Regions from separate parts of the Nonomuraea sp. 10N515B genome, predicted to be linked through region 2. Evidence: predicted binding sites of a transcription regulator. Region 2 holds the regulator's gene; the other holds the start of a gene.
What was found. The regulator LexA, encoded in region 2, represses DNA repair genes until DNA is damaged. The targets are predictions, from matches to a motif close to TCGAACANNTGTTCGA.

Region 1: a site for LexA is predicted at 4,072-4,087, ahead of ruvC (crossover junction endodeoxyribonuclease RuvC). Genes of this name have one in related genera too.

The regions. Positions count from the first base shown of each region.
Region 1 covers NZ_JBQQBQ010000024.1:95,139-102,111, forward strand. Annotated here, with positions in the region: gene secD (protein translocase subunit SecD) at 1-924, opposite strand, end outside; gene yajC (preprotein translocase subunit YajC) at 968-1,342, opposite strand; gene ruvB (Holliday junction branch migration DNA helicase RuvB) at 1,560-2,591, opposite strand; gene ruvA (Holliday junction branch migration protein RuvA) at 2,736-3,356, opposite strand; gene ruvC (crossover junction endodeoxyribonuclease RuvC) at 3,520-4,050, opposite strand; gene ACTWQA_RS31430 (GNAT family N-acetyltransferase) at 4,254-5,411, opposite strand; gene ACTWQA_RS31435 (hypothetical protein) at 5,423-6,973, opposite strand, start outside.
Region 2 covers NZ_JBQQBQ010000006.1:152,175-159,147, reverse strand. Annotated here, with positions in the region: gene ACTWQA_RS10975 (glycoside hydrolase family 43 protein) at 40-1,392, shown strand; gene ACTWQA_RS10970 (family 43 glycosylhydrolase) at 1,389-2,828, shown strand; gene lexA (transcriptional repressor LexA) at 3,091-3,798, opposite strand; gene ACTWQA_RS10960 (LysM peptidoglycan-binding domain-containing protein) at 5,245-5,532, shown strand; gene nrdR (transcriptional regulator NrdR) at 6,034-6,489, shown strand; gene ACTWQA_RS10950 (vitamin B12-dependent ribonucleotide reductase) at 6,486-6,973, shown strand, end outside.

The sequences.
Region 1 (6,973 bases), on a different contig from region 2:
GCCCTTGCTCTTGAAGTCGAGCTGGACGATCCACTCGGTGGTGCCCTGGCGGATGCCCGCGGAGGCGGTGTCGATGTCGGTGCCGACGACCCTGGCGACGTCGAGGACGTATTTGGCGCTGCCGTCGGCATCGCAGGCGGCGAACTGCTTCTTCGGGTCGTCCTGGACGCCCTGGCCGCGCTTCTTGGGGTCGGCGCAGTCGAGCGCCTGGAACTGCTTGAGCACCGCGGGGTCGATACCCTCGGTGTTGATCCCGGCGTTGGGGTCCTCAGCGGGCGGCGTGCTGGCCGGGGCGGTCGGGCTCGCCGTCGGCGTGGCCTTGGCGTTCTGGCCCTTCTTGTCCTGCTTCTGGCCGGCTTGCGTGGCCGTCGGCTGCGCGCTCGGGGTCGGCGCGGTCAGCGCCGACGACAGGGCCTTGCCCGTCGGAGAGGCGCTGGGCGCCGGCGAGCCCGCCGACTGGGACGGCTTGGCCGACCCCGTCGCGGAAGCCGAGGGCGAGGCGGCCGGCGTGGGAGCGTTGGTGGCCAGCTCCTGCGGAATCTGCGTGGCCTGCAGGGCGAGCACCTGGCGGAAACGCAGCTCCGCGGTGGTGGCGACCAGCTGGATGGCCTCATTCTGTCCGACGCCCGGGATGGAGATGATGATGTTGTCGCCTGACTTGGCGACCTCCGCATCGGAGATGCCGGTGCCGTTGACCCGGTCGCGGATGATGTTGACCGCGCGGTCCATGATCTCCTCAGGAGGAGAGGCACCGTTCTGCGTCACGGGGGACAGGGTCACCGTCGTGCCGCCGGCGAGGTCGAGTCCGAGCTTGGGCGTATACGCCTTCTGCAGGAACATCGTCCCGCCCAGGGCGAGGATGAGCGCCAGCAGCACCAGGAGCGTTCGCCCCGGTCGGCTGTGGCGGCTGGTCGGTCGGGCCACTGGTCGTCAGTTCTTTCGGATAGAGGTTTGTCGCAGAGCTTAGTCAGGACTGCTTGGTGTTGGTGTCCTGACCGTCGTTGCGATCCGCGCTGGGCTCGGACTCGTTCGTGTCCTCCCCGGACTCGTCCGCATCCCGCTCCCCTGCTGCCGGAGGCTCTCCGGGGGCGACGACGCGGCCGATCGCGGCCTTCACCCAGCGGGTTTCGATGCCGGGCGCGACCTCGAGGACGACGTCCTCATTGTCCACCGAGACAACGGTCGCGAACAGACCGGTCGTGGTCATGACGCGGGTGCCGGGCGCCAGGGAGTTTTGCATCTTGATCGCCTCTTGCTGGCGCTTGCGCTGGGGGCGGATCAGCAGGAAGTAGAACACCACCACCAGAAGAATCAGCGGCAGGATGCTACCGAGTTGTCCCATGTCCATAAGGGGCGACCTTTCATTGCCGTACAAAAAGTTGACACCGGCCTCGCGCCGGAAATTCCGTGCGTTGCGTCGGGCCGCGCCGCTCAGCCCGTCAGCCTACACAGCCAGCCAAGCCACGGAGTGTAGGCGCTTGTTGCGAAACGCGGCAACGAGGCAGCGTTTCGGCGCGCGGGGAAGTTCCCGATTTGAAACGGTTGCAACCGTTCTGTGATCAGCCGAAAAGTGACGCTCCGAACGCATCCGATGGTGGTGTCATACCGAGGTGCGCCCACGCGGCCGCGGTCGCCACCCGGCCGCGCGGCGTCCTGGCCAGCAGTCCTTGGCGTACGAGGAACGGCTCGGCCACCACCTCGACCGTCTCCGGCTCCTCCCCCACGGCCACCGCGAGCGTGGACAGGCCGACCGGGCCGCCGCCGAATTTCCTCAGCAGCACGCCCAGCACCGCCCGGTCGAGCCGGTCGAGCCCTTCGGCGTCCACCTCGTAGAGGTTGAGCGCCGCGGCGGCGATCTCTCGGTTGATCACGCCGTCGGCCCGCACGTCGGCGAAGTCGCGTACGCGTCTCAGCAGGCGGTTGGCGATGCGGGGTGTGCCGCGCGAGCGCCTGGCGATCTCGTGGGCGCCCTCGGCGGGGAGGTCGAGGCGGAGCAGCTTGGCCGAGCGGTAGAGCACCTGCTCCAGCTCGGCCGCCTCGTAGAAGTCCATGTGGGCGGTGAAGCCGAACCTGTCGCGCAGCGGGGCCGGCAGCAGCCCGGCCCGGGTGGTGGCGCCGACCAGGGTGAACGGCGCGATGTCGAGCGGGATGGCGGTGGCGCCCGGGCCCTTGCCGACGACGATGTCGACCCGGAAGTCCTCCATGGCGAGGTAGAGCATCTCCTCGGCGGGCCGGGCCATCCTGTGGATCTCGTCGATGAACAGCACCTCGCCCTCGGCCAGCGTGGACAGGATGGCGGCGAGGTCGCCGGCCCGCTCCAGCGCGGGGCCCGAGGTGATGCGGAGCGGCGCGTTCAGCTCGGCCGCGACGATCATGGCCAGGGTGGTCTTGCCGAGTCCCGGGGACCCGCTCATCAGCACGTGGTCGGGCGGCCGCCGCCGCCGCAGGGCGCTCTCGAGCACGAGCGACAGCTGCTCTCTCACCCGGCCCTGGCCGATGAACTCGCTGAGCCGCTTGGGCCGCAGGGCCGCCTCGATCTGCAGCTCGTCGCCCGCGGCATCGGCCGACACGAGCTCACGCTCAAATCCCACGCCCACCACACCCCCTCACCGGATCGCCCACCTCAGGGTCCGAAGTTCTCACCGTACGGCCCTCAGCACTCACCGCGCAGCGACGGGGCGAGGCGGCCTTGCCAACGTGGAAAACAGCGCCACCGGAACAGGACCGGAACGCGATCATCGCACGCTCAGCGATCGAAGCGCCGCCTTCAGCAGAGCGGCGACCTGGGGCTGGCGACCGGCGGCGAGCTCGGCGTCGGCGTCCGGCTCCACGGTGGCGAGCGCCTCGTCGGCGTCCTTGCTGGAGTAGCCCAGCCCCACCAGCCCCGAGTGGACCTGCTCCCGCCACACCGCCACCCGCCGCTCTCCGTTGAGCGCGGCGTTGACGGCCTCCTCGGGCGTCCCGAGCCGGTCCTTGAGCTCCAGCACGATGCGCTGGGCGCCTTTCTGCCCGATGCCCGGCACCTGCGTGAGCGCCTTGAGGTCGGCGCCTGCCACGGCCACCCGCAGCGCGTTGGGCGTGTGCACGGCGAGCATGGCGAGTGCCAGCTTGGGCCCGACGCCGCTGGCGGTCTGCAGCAGCTCGAACACGGCCCGCTCGTCGTCGGTGGCGAAGCCGTAGAGGGTGAGCGACTCCTCGCGCACCACCAGCGACGTCGCCAGCCGGGCCGCCTCTCCGACGCGCAGCGTGGCGAGCGTGCCCGGGGTGCAGTGGACGAGCATGCCGACCCCACCGACTTCGATCACCGCCCCGTCCGGCGCGATCGCCGCCACCCGTCCCGCCACCGACGCGATCACAGCTCGCCCTCCGCACCTGACACGATCATCACTCGACTCGCCGCTCGATCCAGCAGGCGGCCCACCACGCGATCCAGCGGGCGACCCACCGCACGACCCAGCGGACCACGCACGGCGCGATCCAGCGGGCGACCCACCGCGTGACTCATCGTGGCCGGCGCGTTCATCGCCTGACGTCCTTTCGTGTGGCCCGGGCCAGGGCCTCGGCGAGGCGTGATTGGGCGCCGCCGCGCCACACGTGGCAGATGGCCAGCGCGAGCGCGTCGGCGGCGTCGGCGGGCTTGGGCATCTCGGGCAGCCGCAGCAGGCGGGTCACCATGGCGCCGATCTGCTTCTTGTCGGCGGTGCCGCTGCCGGTGATGGCGGCCTTGACCTCGGACGGGGTGTGCAGCGCCACCGGCAGGCCCCGCCTGGCCGCGCACAGCACGGCGATGCCGGCGGCCTGGGCGGTGCCCATGACGGTGCGTACGTTGTGCTGGCTGAAGACCCGCTCGACCGCCACCGCGTCGGGGCGGATGTCGTCGAGCCACTGCTCGATCCCCGCCTCGATGCCGACGAGCCGCGTGCCGAGCTCCTCGTCCGCGCCGGTGCGGATCACTCCGACGCCCACCAGCGTCAATGGCGCGCCCGGACGCCCCTCGACGGCGCCCAGACCGCACCGGGTCAGCCCCGGATCGACGCCCATCACCCGCACCGGCCTGTCCCTCCCGCGCCGCCGAACACCTGTTCGGCACCAGACTCTACCCCGGCCGAGGTGGCCGCGCACCGTGAAACGCCCGGCCGACCGCCTCTGACCCGAGCCCCACACGGGACAGCCACCATCGGCACGTCGTCACAGGCACGCCCCACACCCGAGACACGCCGTCACAGACACACCCCACACCCCGAGACAGCCTGTCAGAAGTAGTCGAGCATGTACGGCTTGGCGGCGAAGACGGCGTCCAGGGCCTCGTCGTGCCGGTCGTCGCCGGACATGAGCCCGGCCAGCCGCAGCGTGCTCGTGGGAACCCCGCAGTACAGAGCGGCCAGGCCGTTCGCGCCGAGCACCGCGCCCGGCGCGCCGGAGCCGGACTCCCCCACTGGCGTGGCGGCGCCGGACCCGCCGGAGAACTCCAGCCGCCACGTGCCGCCACCCCGCACCGGGTCCTCCACGGTGACGACGGCCTCGCAGCTCACGGGCAGCGGATATCCCCTGCGCTCGATCGCGGCGGCCACGTCGAGCACCCTGAACATCCAGCGCACCTGCTTGACGTGCTCCTTGCCCCGCTCCCGCAGCAGCCACAGCACCGGGTCGTCAGGCGCCACGGGCGCGAGGACGTGCTGCGCGATCGAGGAGGCGGTGCCGACCAGGGACCACAACGTCCTGGCGGTCTCCGCGGATCCGGCGACGAGGTTGTCGACCTGGATGTCGTCGCCCTTCCACCGGTAGATCAGGAAGCCGTCGTCAGCGAGGTAGAGGAAGTCGTCCTCGTCCTCGAGCCACAGGTTCCAGGTGCCCTCGTCCCAGGAGACCGGACCGCTGGCGCGGGCGGCGGCGTGGACGCGGTGCAGCACGGAGATGACCTCGGCGCCGTCGCCGGCCCCCATCCTGCTCAGCTTGACCTGCCCGGAGGGGCGGATCTGCCGCAGCGCCTCGGCGGGGAGGCGCACGTTGTGCTGCGCCCCGGCGTGCTCGTAGCCGAGGGCCCGATAGATCGGCGTGGTGGCCGGGTAGAGCACGGAGACCGCGTCGCCGAGCGCCACGGCCCGGTCGATGACGGCCCGCATGATCAGCGTGCCGACGCCGCGCCCGCGATCTTCGGGCGAGACGGTGACCCCCGCGATCCCGGCCATCGGCTGCGGCCTGCCGTGCCACCACTGCGTGAACTGCCGCAGCCGGGCCGCGGCCGTGAGCCTGGAGCCGTCGAGGGCGCCGAGATAGCGGCCCTCGCCGAGCAAGGGGATCGTCGAGCGACGCCAGCGCTCGGCGTCAGCAGCCGAAAGCGGGCCGAACGAGCGCTTCCGGATGTCGAGGACGTCGTCGAGGTCCTCCGGAGTCAGATCGCGAATTTCCACAATGATCCAACTTACGCAGCCGGGATACGCCGCCGCGAACCATTTGCGCGTACGGCGAGCCGGTCGAGATAGAGCAGCTGAGCGGCGACCACGATGGCCAGCGCGACGACGACCATGAGCAGCGGCGTGGTGACGCCGACGCCGGGCGAGGCGACGGCGTACCGGCCGAGCTCGTTCACCTGGGCGACGGGTGCCGTGAACAGGCCGGGCTGCTGGGCGACCAGCAGCGGCCAGAGCAGGTCCTGGGCGTTCACCAGCGCGACGGCCCCCACCAGGATGCCGGCCATGGGCAGCGAGGGCAGGACGACACCGCTGAAGAAGTCCCTGTCGTTCCGCTCTGCCAGTCCCTTGCACAGCAGGGTGAGCACCAGCAGGGCCGGCACGCTCACCAGCAGGGGCGGGAAGAGCGCGAGGAAGGTGTCGACCAGGCCGAGGTTGCGCATGTTCTGCCAGTTCGCCACGCCGAGGGGGCCGGTGCCGACGAACAGCCAGGGCGCGAACACCAGCAGCAGCCACTCGCTCCCGCGCCCGAGCGGGCGCAGCCCGCCGATCCCGAGAGCGGCCAGGTAGGCCACCCCGACCGACACCAGCGCGCCGGCGACGGCGGGCACCCAGGTGTTGACCTGCGTACGCAGCCCGCCCGCCGCACTGCCGGGCGAGCCCAGCACGCCGGAGATCCACGGCCAGGACAGCAGGATCCCCACGGCCAGGAAGAGGACCAGCGCCGCCACCCCGACCACCATCCCGGCCGTCTTCGGCGGCCGGTCCGAGCCGCCGGAGCCGGAAGGCGCGGCGGCGGCGGATCCATCGGGCAGCGGTGCGGAGCCCTGCGGCCAGGCGTCCGGACGCGCGACGGCCTGAGGGGCCGGAGGGGCGGGAGTGCCGCCGGCAGGCGTGAGCGTGATGCGTAGCCGGGAGGCCGCGACGACGACGGTGGCGACGATCCCCAGCACGCCGAGGGCTGCACCTGTGAGCGTCGCAACGGCCGCACCACGGCCGAACTGGGCCATCCTGAAGGCGAAGTCGTATTGGAGGCCCGCGAGGGTCCCTGTGGAGCGCTGAGGGCCTCCGTTGGTGAGGACCAGCCCGATCGAGAAGGTCTGCAGGCCGACGGCGACGGTGGCGAGCGCCACGAGCACGCCGACGACGAGCATGGCGGGCGCGACGGTGCCGCCGCGCAGGGTGGGCAGGAACGCGATGACCGCCAGCGAGCACACCACGCCGAACGTCGCCGCGGCGACGATCAGGCGCAGCGCGCCCGGGGCCGTGTCCGGCTCGCTCAGCCCCTGCGCCAGGGCGACCAGGCCGGACGCCTCCCGACTCAGGCCTTGGATCCAGGCCGCCGCCACGCCCACGGGCGAGAACGTGACGATCGCGAGGGACAGCGCGATCCGCCCGGCCCGCCGCGTCCAGGCGCCGCCCCAGTCGAGAGCCGCCGCCAGCAGCGGCGCCACGACCACGGCCACGAGCAGCGGCACGACGGTCAGCGAGAGCGTGAAGCCGAGCGCCCGCCAGAACGCGTCGTCGCCCAGCACCTCACCGTAGTTGGACATCCCCGCATA
Region 2 (6,973 bases):
TGGTGAAATGTTAGCGCTAACATCACAGAGGGGCCGCGGATGCGTACACGTGGAGTCACTCGAAAGGCGTTAACCGGCGTCGTCGCGCTGCTCGCCGCCATCGCGGCCGTCGTGTTCGCACCCGGGGCGGCCCACGCCGCCGGGCCGGCGCCGCATTACCTGATGACCGCGTTCACCAACAGCAGCGAGTCCAACATGTACGTCTACGACTCGGTGAACGCCACCACCTTCACCCTCGTCCGCGCCAATGCGTACACCCCGCCGTCCGGCCTGATCCGCGACCCGAGCGTGCTGCGGCACACCGACGGCTACTATTACCTCGTCTACACCACCAACTGGACCGGCGACACCATCGGCTTCGCCCGCAGCGCCGACTCCGTGACCTGGACCTTTCTCCGCAACGTCACCGTCGGCCTGAACGGCGCCACCGGCAGCACCTGGGCGCCGGAGTGGTTCAGGGACTCCGACGGCAGCGTCCACGTGATCTACTCGGCGTCCACGACGGGCACGGCAGGGCAATTCCGGCCCTACCGGATCACTGCCGCGAACAGCGCCTTGTCGTCGTGGAGCGCCCCGACACCCCTGGGCATTCCGGCGAACTACATCGACAGCTTCGTCGTCAAGGTGGGCTCCACGTACCACAACTTCCTCAAGAACGAGACGACCAAGTACATCGAGCACGCCACCGCCACCTCGCTCAACGGCCCCTGGCAGTTCACCGGCACGGGGAACTGGGCCGGTTGGGGCTCGGGCCTGGAGGGCCCGGCGCTGACGCGGCTGCCGGACGGCCGGTGGCGGATCTACTTCGACAACTACACCGGAGGCCGCTACTACTACGCCGACAGCTCGAACCTGACCTCGTTCGGCGCCAGGGTCGAGCTGGCCGGCCTGTCCGGCACCGCCAGGCACTTCACCGTGCTGCGTGAGGACGTCGGCGACACGACCGCGGTGCCCACCGGCAACCGCTCGCTGCGCTCGGCCAACTTCCCCGACCGGTACGTACGCCACCGCGACTACCTGGCCTACGTGGACCCGCTCAACTCCGCCAGTCCGCTCGCCGACCGCAGGGACGCCACGTTCGCCGTCGTCGCCGGGCTGGCGCACGCCGGCTGCTACTCCTTCCAGGCCGTCAACCAGCCCGGCTACTACCTGCGGCATTACAACATGCGGCTGACCCTGCAACGGGACGACGGGTCGGCGATCTTCAAGGGCGACGCCACGTACTGCGGGCGGGCCGGACTGGCGGGCGGGGGCACGATCTCGTTCGAGTCCTACAACCTGCCCGGCCGCTATCTGCGGCACTACAACTACGAGATGCGGCTGGACCTGTGGGCGTCCGGCTCGGTGTTCGCCGGCGACGCCTCCTTCACCGTCACCTCGCCGCTGTCATGAACGCCACCCTCCGCAGGGTCGCCGCCCTCGTCCTGGCTACGCTCCTCGCCGTGATCGCCAACGTGACGCCCGCGGGCGCCTCGCCCGCCGTCCAGTACAGCAACCCACTGGCCGCCCAGCGCGCCGACCCGCACATCTTCCGCCACACCGACGGCTACTACTACTTCACCGCCACCGTCCCCGAGTACGACCGCATCGTGCTGCGCCGGGCCACCACCATCCAGGGTCTGGCGAGCGCGCCGGAGACGGTCATCTGGCGCAAGCACACTACCGGCGAGATGGGCGCGCACATCTGGGCGCCGGAGATCCACTTCATCAACGGCAAGTGGTATGTGTACTTCGCGGCGGGCCGGGCCGACGACGTGTGGCGGATCCGGATGTACGTCCTGGAGAGCTCCAGCGCCAACCCGCTGACCGGCGCCTGGACCGAGCGGGGACGGATCACCACCCCCTGGGACACCTTCTCCCTGGACGCCACCACCTTCGTCGCGAACGGCGTGCGCTACCTGCTCTGGGCCCAGCAGGAGCCGGGCATCGCGACCAACTCCAACCTCTACATCGCCCGCATGGGCACCAACCCCTGGACGATCAGCGGTCCCACGACCCGGCTGACCGTGCCCACGCTGGCCTGGGAGACCCGGGGCTACAAGGTGGCCGAGGGGCCCTCGGTGCTGCAGCGCAACGGGCGGCTCTTCCTCACCTACTCCGCCAGCGCCACGGACGCCAACTACTGCCTCGGCCTGCTGACGGCCTCGGCGTCAGCGGACCCGCTCCAGGCGTCCGCCTGGACGAAGAGCTCCAATCCGGTCTTCGCCTCCAGCGCCGCGACCAGCCAGTACGGTCCCGGCCACAACTCCTTCACCACGTCGGAAGACGGGCAGAGCGACATCCTCGTCTACCATGATCGCAACTATCGCGATATTTCAGGCGATCCCCTGAACGATCCCAACCGGCGGACCCGCGTACAGAAGGTGTACTGGCGGGCGGACGGCACTCCGGACTTCGGCATCCCGGTGCCGGATGGGGCGACGCCGGTGCGGCTCATGTCGTACGACACGCCGGGATCGGCGATCAGGCACTACGACTACAGGGCCCGCCTGGAGGCGAACGTCACGCCACTGGCGGACTCCCAGTTCAGGATCGTCACGGGGCTGTCCGGGACGGGGACGGTGTCGCTGGAGTCGACCAATTTTCCCGGGTATTACCTGCGGCATCGCAACCATGAGGCGTGGGTGGAGCGGCGCGACGGCACGAGCCTGTTCAACGCCGACGCCAGTTTCCACCGGCGGGGCGGGCTCGAGGGCTCGGGCACGGTCTCGTTCGAGTCGGTGAACTTCCCCGGGTATTTCGTGCGACATCGGGGCGGACAGGTGTGGCTCGAGCGGAACGACGGGACCAGCGCCTTCCGGGACAGCGCCAGCTTCATCCTGGAGTGACGCCCGCCTTTGGGGCTGTGGGGCTGACGTCGGGGGCCCGTGCGCGCACGTGGCCTCCGACGCGCCGCCGGGCGCGACGGCTCGTGTGCCGGGTGATGGTTCGCGTGCCACACGACGGTTCGTGTGCTGCGCTCCGAGTCGCGCGCGCCGCGAAGCGAGCCGGCGAGGTCGGCGGTGCGGTGCCGTGCCCCGTCAGTGCATGTTGTGGCGCGCGCCGGAACGCGGCGCGGCGAGGTGACGCGCGCCCAAGCCGCCGACCTGGTCAGAGCCGGCGCAGAACCGCTACGACCTTGCCCAGGACGGTGGCCTCGTCACCGGGGATGGGCTCGTAATTGGTGTTGTGCGGGACGAGCCAGACATGGCCGTCCTTGCGCTTGAAGGTCTTGACGGTGGCCTCTCCTTCGATCATGGCGGCCACGATGTCGCCGCTCTCCGCCACCGGCTGCTGGCGGACGACCACCCAGTCGCCGTCGGCGATGGCGGCCTCGATCATGGAGTCACCGGCGACCTGAAGGAGGAACAGCGTGCCTTCGCCGACGAGCTGCTTGGGCAGCGCGAAGACGTCCTCGACGCTCTCCTCGGCCAGGATCGGACCACCGGCGGCGATGCGGCCGACGAGCGGGACGTAGGCGGCCGTGGGACGGCTGATCGTCGCCTCGTCATCCGCAGCGTCCGGGTCCACCCACAACACCGGCTCGCCCGGCAGGCGCACCTCAAGGGCGCGCGGCCGGTGCGGGTCGCGTCTGAGGTAACCCTTGCGCTGCAGCGCCGTCAGCTGATGGGACACGCTGGACGTGCTCGTCAGCTGCACCGCTTCGCCGATTTCCCGCATGGAGGGCGGATAGCCGCGCTGTTGCACCGAGTCGCGAATCACTTCGAGGATCTTGCGCTGCCTGGGCGTCAGGCCCAGAGAGTCACGTCTGCGCACCGCGAGGTCGCTGACCCCGTTTGCGTCATCCCGCTCGGTCATGCCCTGCCTCCTCGCCCGGCCGCCCGCCTCACCGGCGGACCTGCCGTTCTGTGGTCTCGATGTCGCACACAGCGACGTTATCGCTGTTGAAGATCATCTTCAAACAATTGTTCGAGTCTTCCTCGAAATTGTCGCCAGTGTGGTGTACAACATCGTACGGGAGTTCGATCGACACCGTGTTCGATTTGCTGATCTTTATTCGGCCTTTTCCTCAGGCCACACGGCAGGAGGTCATCCATGCGAACGACCACAAACACGAACACGACCAGCGAAGACGCCAAGCGGCTCACCCTCATTGCCGATGCTACGCAGAGTAAGGACCGACGGGGAGACAATACGCGGACCGAGATCGCTTCCCGTGGAAATTCCGGTAAGAGGTTGGGGCTCCGTTCGAGTGATGGGGCGAGGCGCGGAGGGCCCTCGCCGGACGCGGCGGCGTCCCGGGGTCGGGGGAGGCCTCGCCTGCGCCTCGTCCCACCGCCGCATCCAGGGACGAATGCGGACGACACCCCCGCATCGAGCGGCCAGGGTCGCCGAGAGCACGGAGCCGGTACGGGTCGGGGAGGGCCTGGAACCGGCGGGAGCCCCGGCGCTGCCGCGGGGCGCGGCAGGCTCGGGGCGAATGCGGGGCCCGGCGGTGGCACACCCCGCGGAAGACAGGCGACTGGCACGAGGTCGGGCGGCGCTGCTGGCGGCGGCGCTGGGACTGGTGCGAGGCGGGGCAGCAGTGCGGGCGGCGGCGAGGCTGGTGCGAGGCTGGGCGACGCCGCGGGCGCTGGGGCTGGTGCGAGCCTGGGCGAGGCCGCGGGTAGCGGCGGGGCTGGTGCGAGCCTGGGCGGCGATGGGACCGGTGCGAGACTGGGCGGCATCGCGGAAAGTGGCGGCGCTGGGACCATTGCGAGGCAGGGCGGCAGTGCGGGCAGCGGCGGCGCTGGCACAGTTGCGAGGCAGGGCGGTGCCGCGCGGAGCGGCGGTGTTGGGGCTGGTACGAGGTCGGGCAGCGTTGGGACTGATGCGCGGCTGAGTGGCGCTGGGACTGGCGCGAGGCTAGGCGGCATTGTGGGAGGCGGGGACGCTGGAGCTGGTGCGAGGCGGGGCGGCAGCGCGGGCGGCAGCGGCGCTGGAGCTGGTGCAAGGCTGGGCGGCGCCGCGAGCAGCGGCGGGGCCGGGACTCGTGCTGGGATCGGTCGTGGTGTGGAGCGCGGCGGGCCCGGGATGGGCAAGAGGCGTGGCGGGTCGGTCGCGGGCAGGATGCGGGCCAAGCCGGCGGCGGGAGTCGGGCCGGGAACGCCTGGGTCGCGTCGCCGGCGGGGAGGCGGCGGCGGCGCGAAGAGCGCTGATCGCCGGTGGAAGCGCAGGGCCGGTGCGCGACATGATCGTCGCGCGGCGTCGCGGCTTGAGCGTCGCGCCGCGCCGCCGGTGCGGCTGACGCGCCGAGGACGGGCCGTGCTGGTGGTGGCGGTGGCGTTACTGTCCCTGGGCGGGTTCTGGCTCGGCACACGTGCCGTCAGCCATGCGGCGGTGAAGGTCGTCGTTCCCAGCACTGCCGGGCTGCCGTGGGTGGAGGTCCGCCAGGGGGACACGCTCTGGGCCATCGCCGACGTGCTCTCCGGAGGCGAAGATCCCGGAGCCGTGGTCGCGGAGATCAAGCGCCTGAACGGGCTCCCCGACTCGATCATCCATCCCGGCACGCGCCTCTATGTCCCGAGGGACATCGCCGGGGTGGTGCGCTGATCGGCGCGGATCCTGACGACGTCGTGCGGGTGGCAACGTCGTGCGGGTGGCAACGTCGTGCGGGTGGCAACGTCGAGGGTGTCGTCTCGTGAGGTGACAACGCCCAAGGCGGGCGGCGTGAAGGCGCTGCGGCGCGGTGCCTGCGGGATGGACCGAACAGGAAGCGGCCTGCGGTAACGTTGTGAGGTTTGTTCACGCCCGTGACCGTTAGCAATACATGTGACACGGCCGCGCCTCCATCCTGCCATCCGGGAAGGCCGACACGCCCGAGGCTCCAGATGACCGTGGGCTGATCAGCGACTTCAGCCGGATGGGCCCGCCCAACTTGCGTTCATGGTCGCGCGCTTCTACGGTTGGACCACAACATCTAGTAGTTACACCGATGTAGTTCACCACACCTTGTGTTTCCGTGACCGCTCCATGGCCAGCCGTGGAGCGTGCGTGAGCGTCCCGTCACAACCCATTTGCGTGTGTGGTGGCCGCAGGTCGAGGAGGCGAAGCGTGCACTGTCCGTTCTGTCGCCACCCTGACACCAGGGTCATCGACAGCCGCTCGACGGACGACGGCGCGGCCATCAGGCGCCGGCGCACCTGCCCGGAGTGCGGGCGCCGGTTCACCACGCAGGAGACCGTGCTGCTCATGGTGAGCAAGCGCAGCGGAGTGACGGAGCCGTTCTCGCGGGACAAGGTCGTCGCGGGCGTACGGCGGGCCTGCCAGGGAAGACCGGTCAGCGAGGACTCACTGGCGCAGCTCGGACAGCGGGTGGAAGAGGCCATCAGGGCCAAGGGTGCGGCCGAGATCCCCTCCAACGAGGTGGGGCTGGCGATCCTGGGCCCGCTGCGGGAGCTCGACGAGGTGGCCTACCTGCGTTTCGCATCGGTGTATCGCGGTTTCGAGAGCCTGGCGGACTTCGAGGCCGAGATCAAACAGTTGAAGGCGGAGAAGGGGGAGTCATGACGGAGACGGCCAGCGGTTCAGTAGCGCGCGGGGGCAAGCGTCCGCGTAAGGGGCTGAAGATGAAGCGGATCTTCACCAAGCCCGGCGTGCACCCGTATGACGAGATCCAGTGGGAGCGCCGCGACGTCGTCATGACCAACTGGCGCGACGGCTCGGTCAACTTCGAGCAGCGGGGCGTCGAGTTCCCCGCGTTCTGGTCGGTCAACGCGGCCAACATCGTGACCACCAAATACTTCCGCGGCGCCGTGGGCACCCCGCAGCGCGAGTGGAGCCTGAAGCAGCTGATCGACCGGGTCGTCGGCGTCTACACGCGTACCGGCATCGAGCACGGCTACTTCGCCGGCGACGAGGACGCCGAGATCTTCGACCACGAGCTGAAGCACGCGCTGGCGCACCAGGTGTTCGCGTTCAACTCGCCGGTCTGGTTCAACGTGGGCACCCAATCACCTCAGCAAGTAAGCGCTTGCTTTATCCTCTCCGTGGA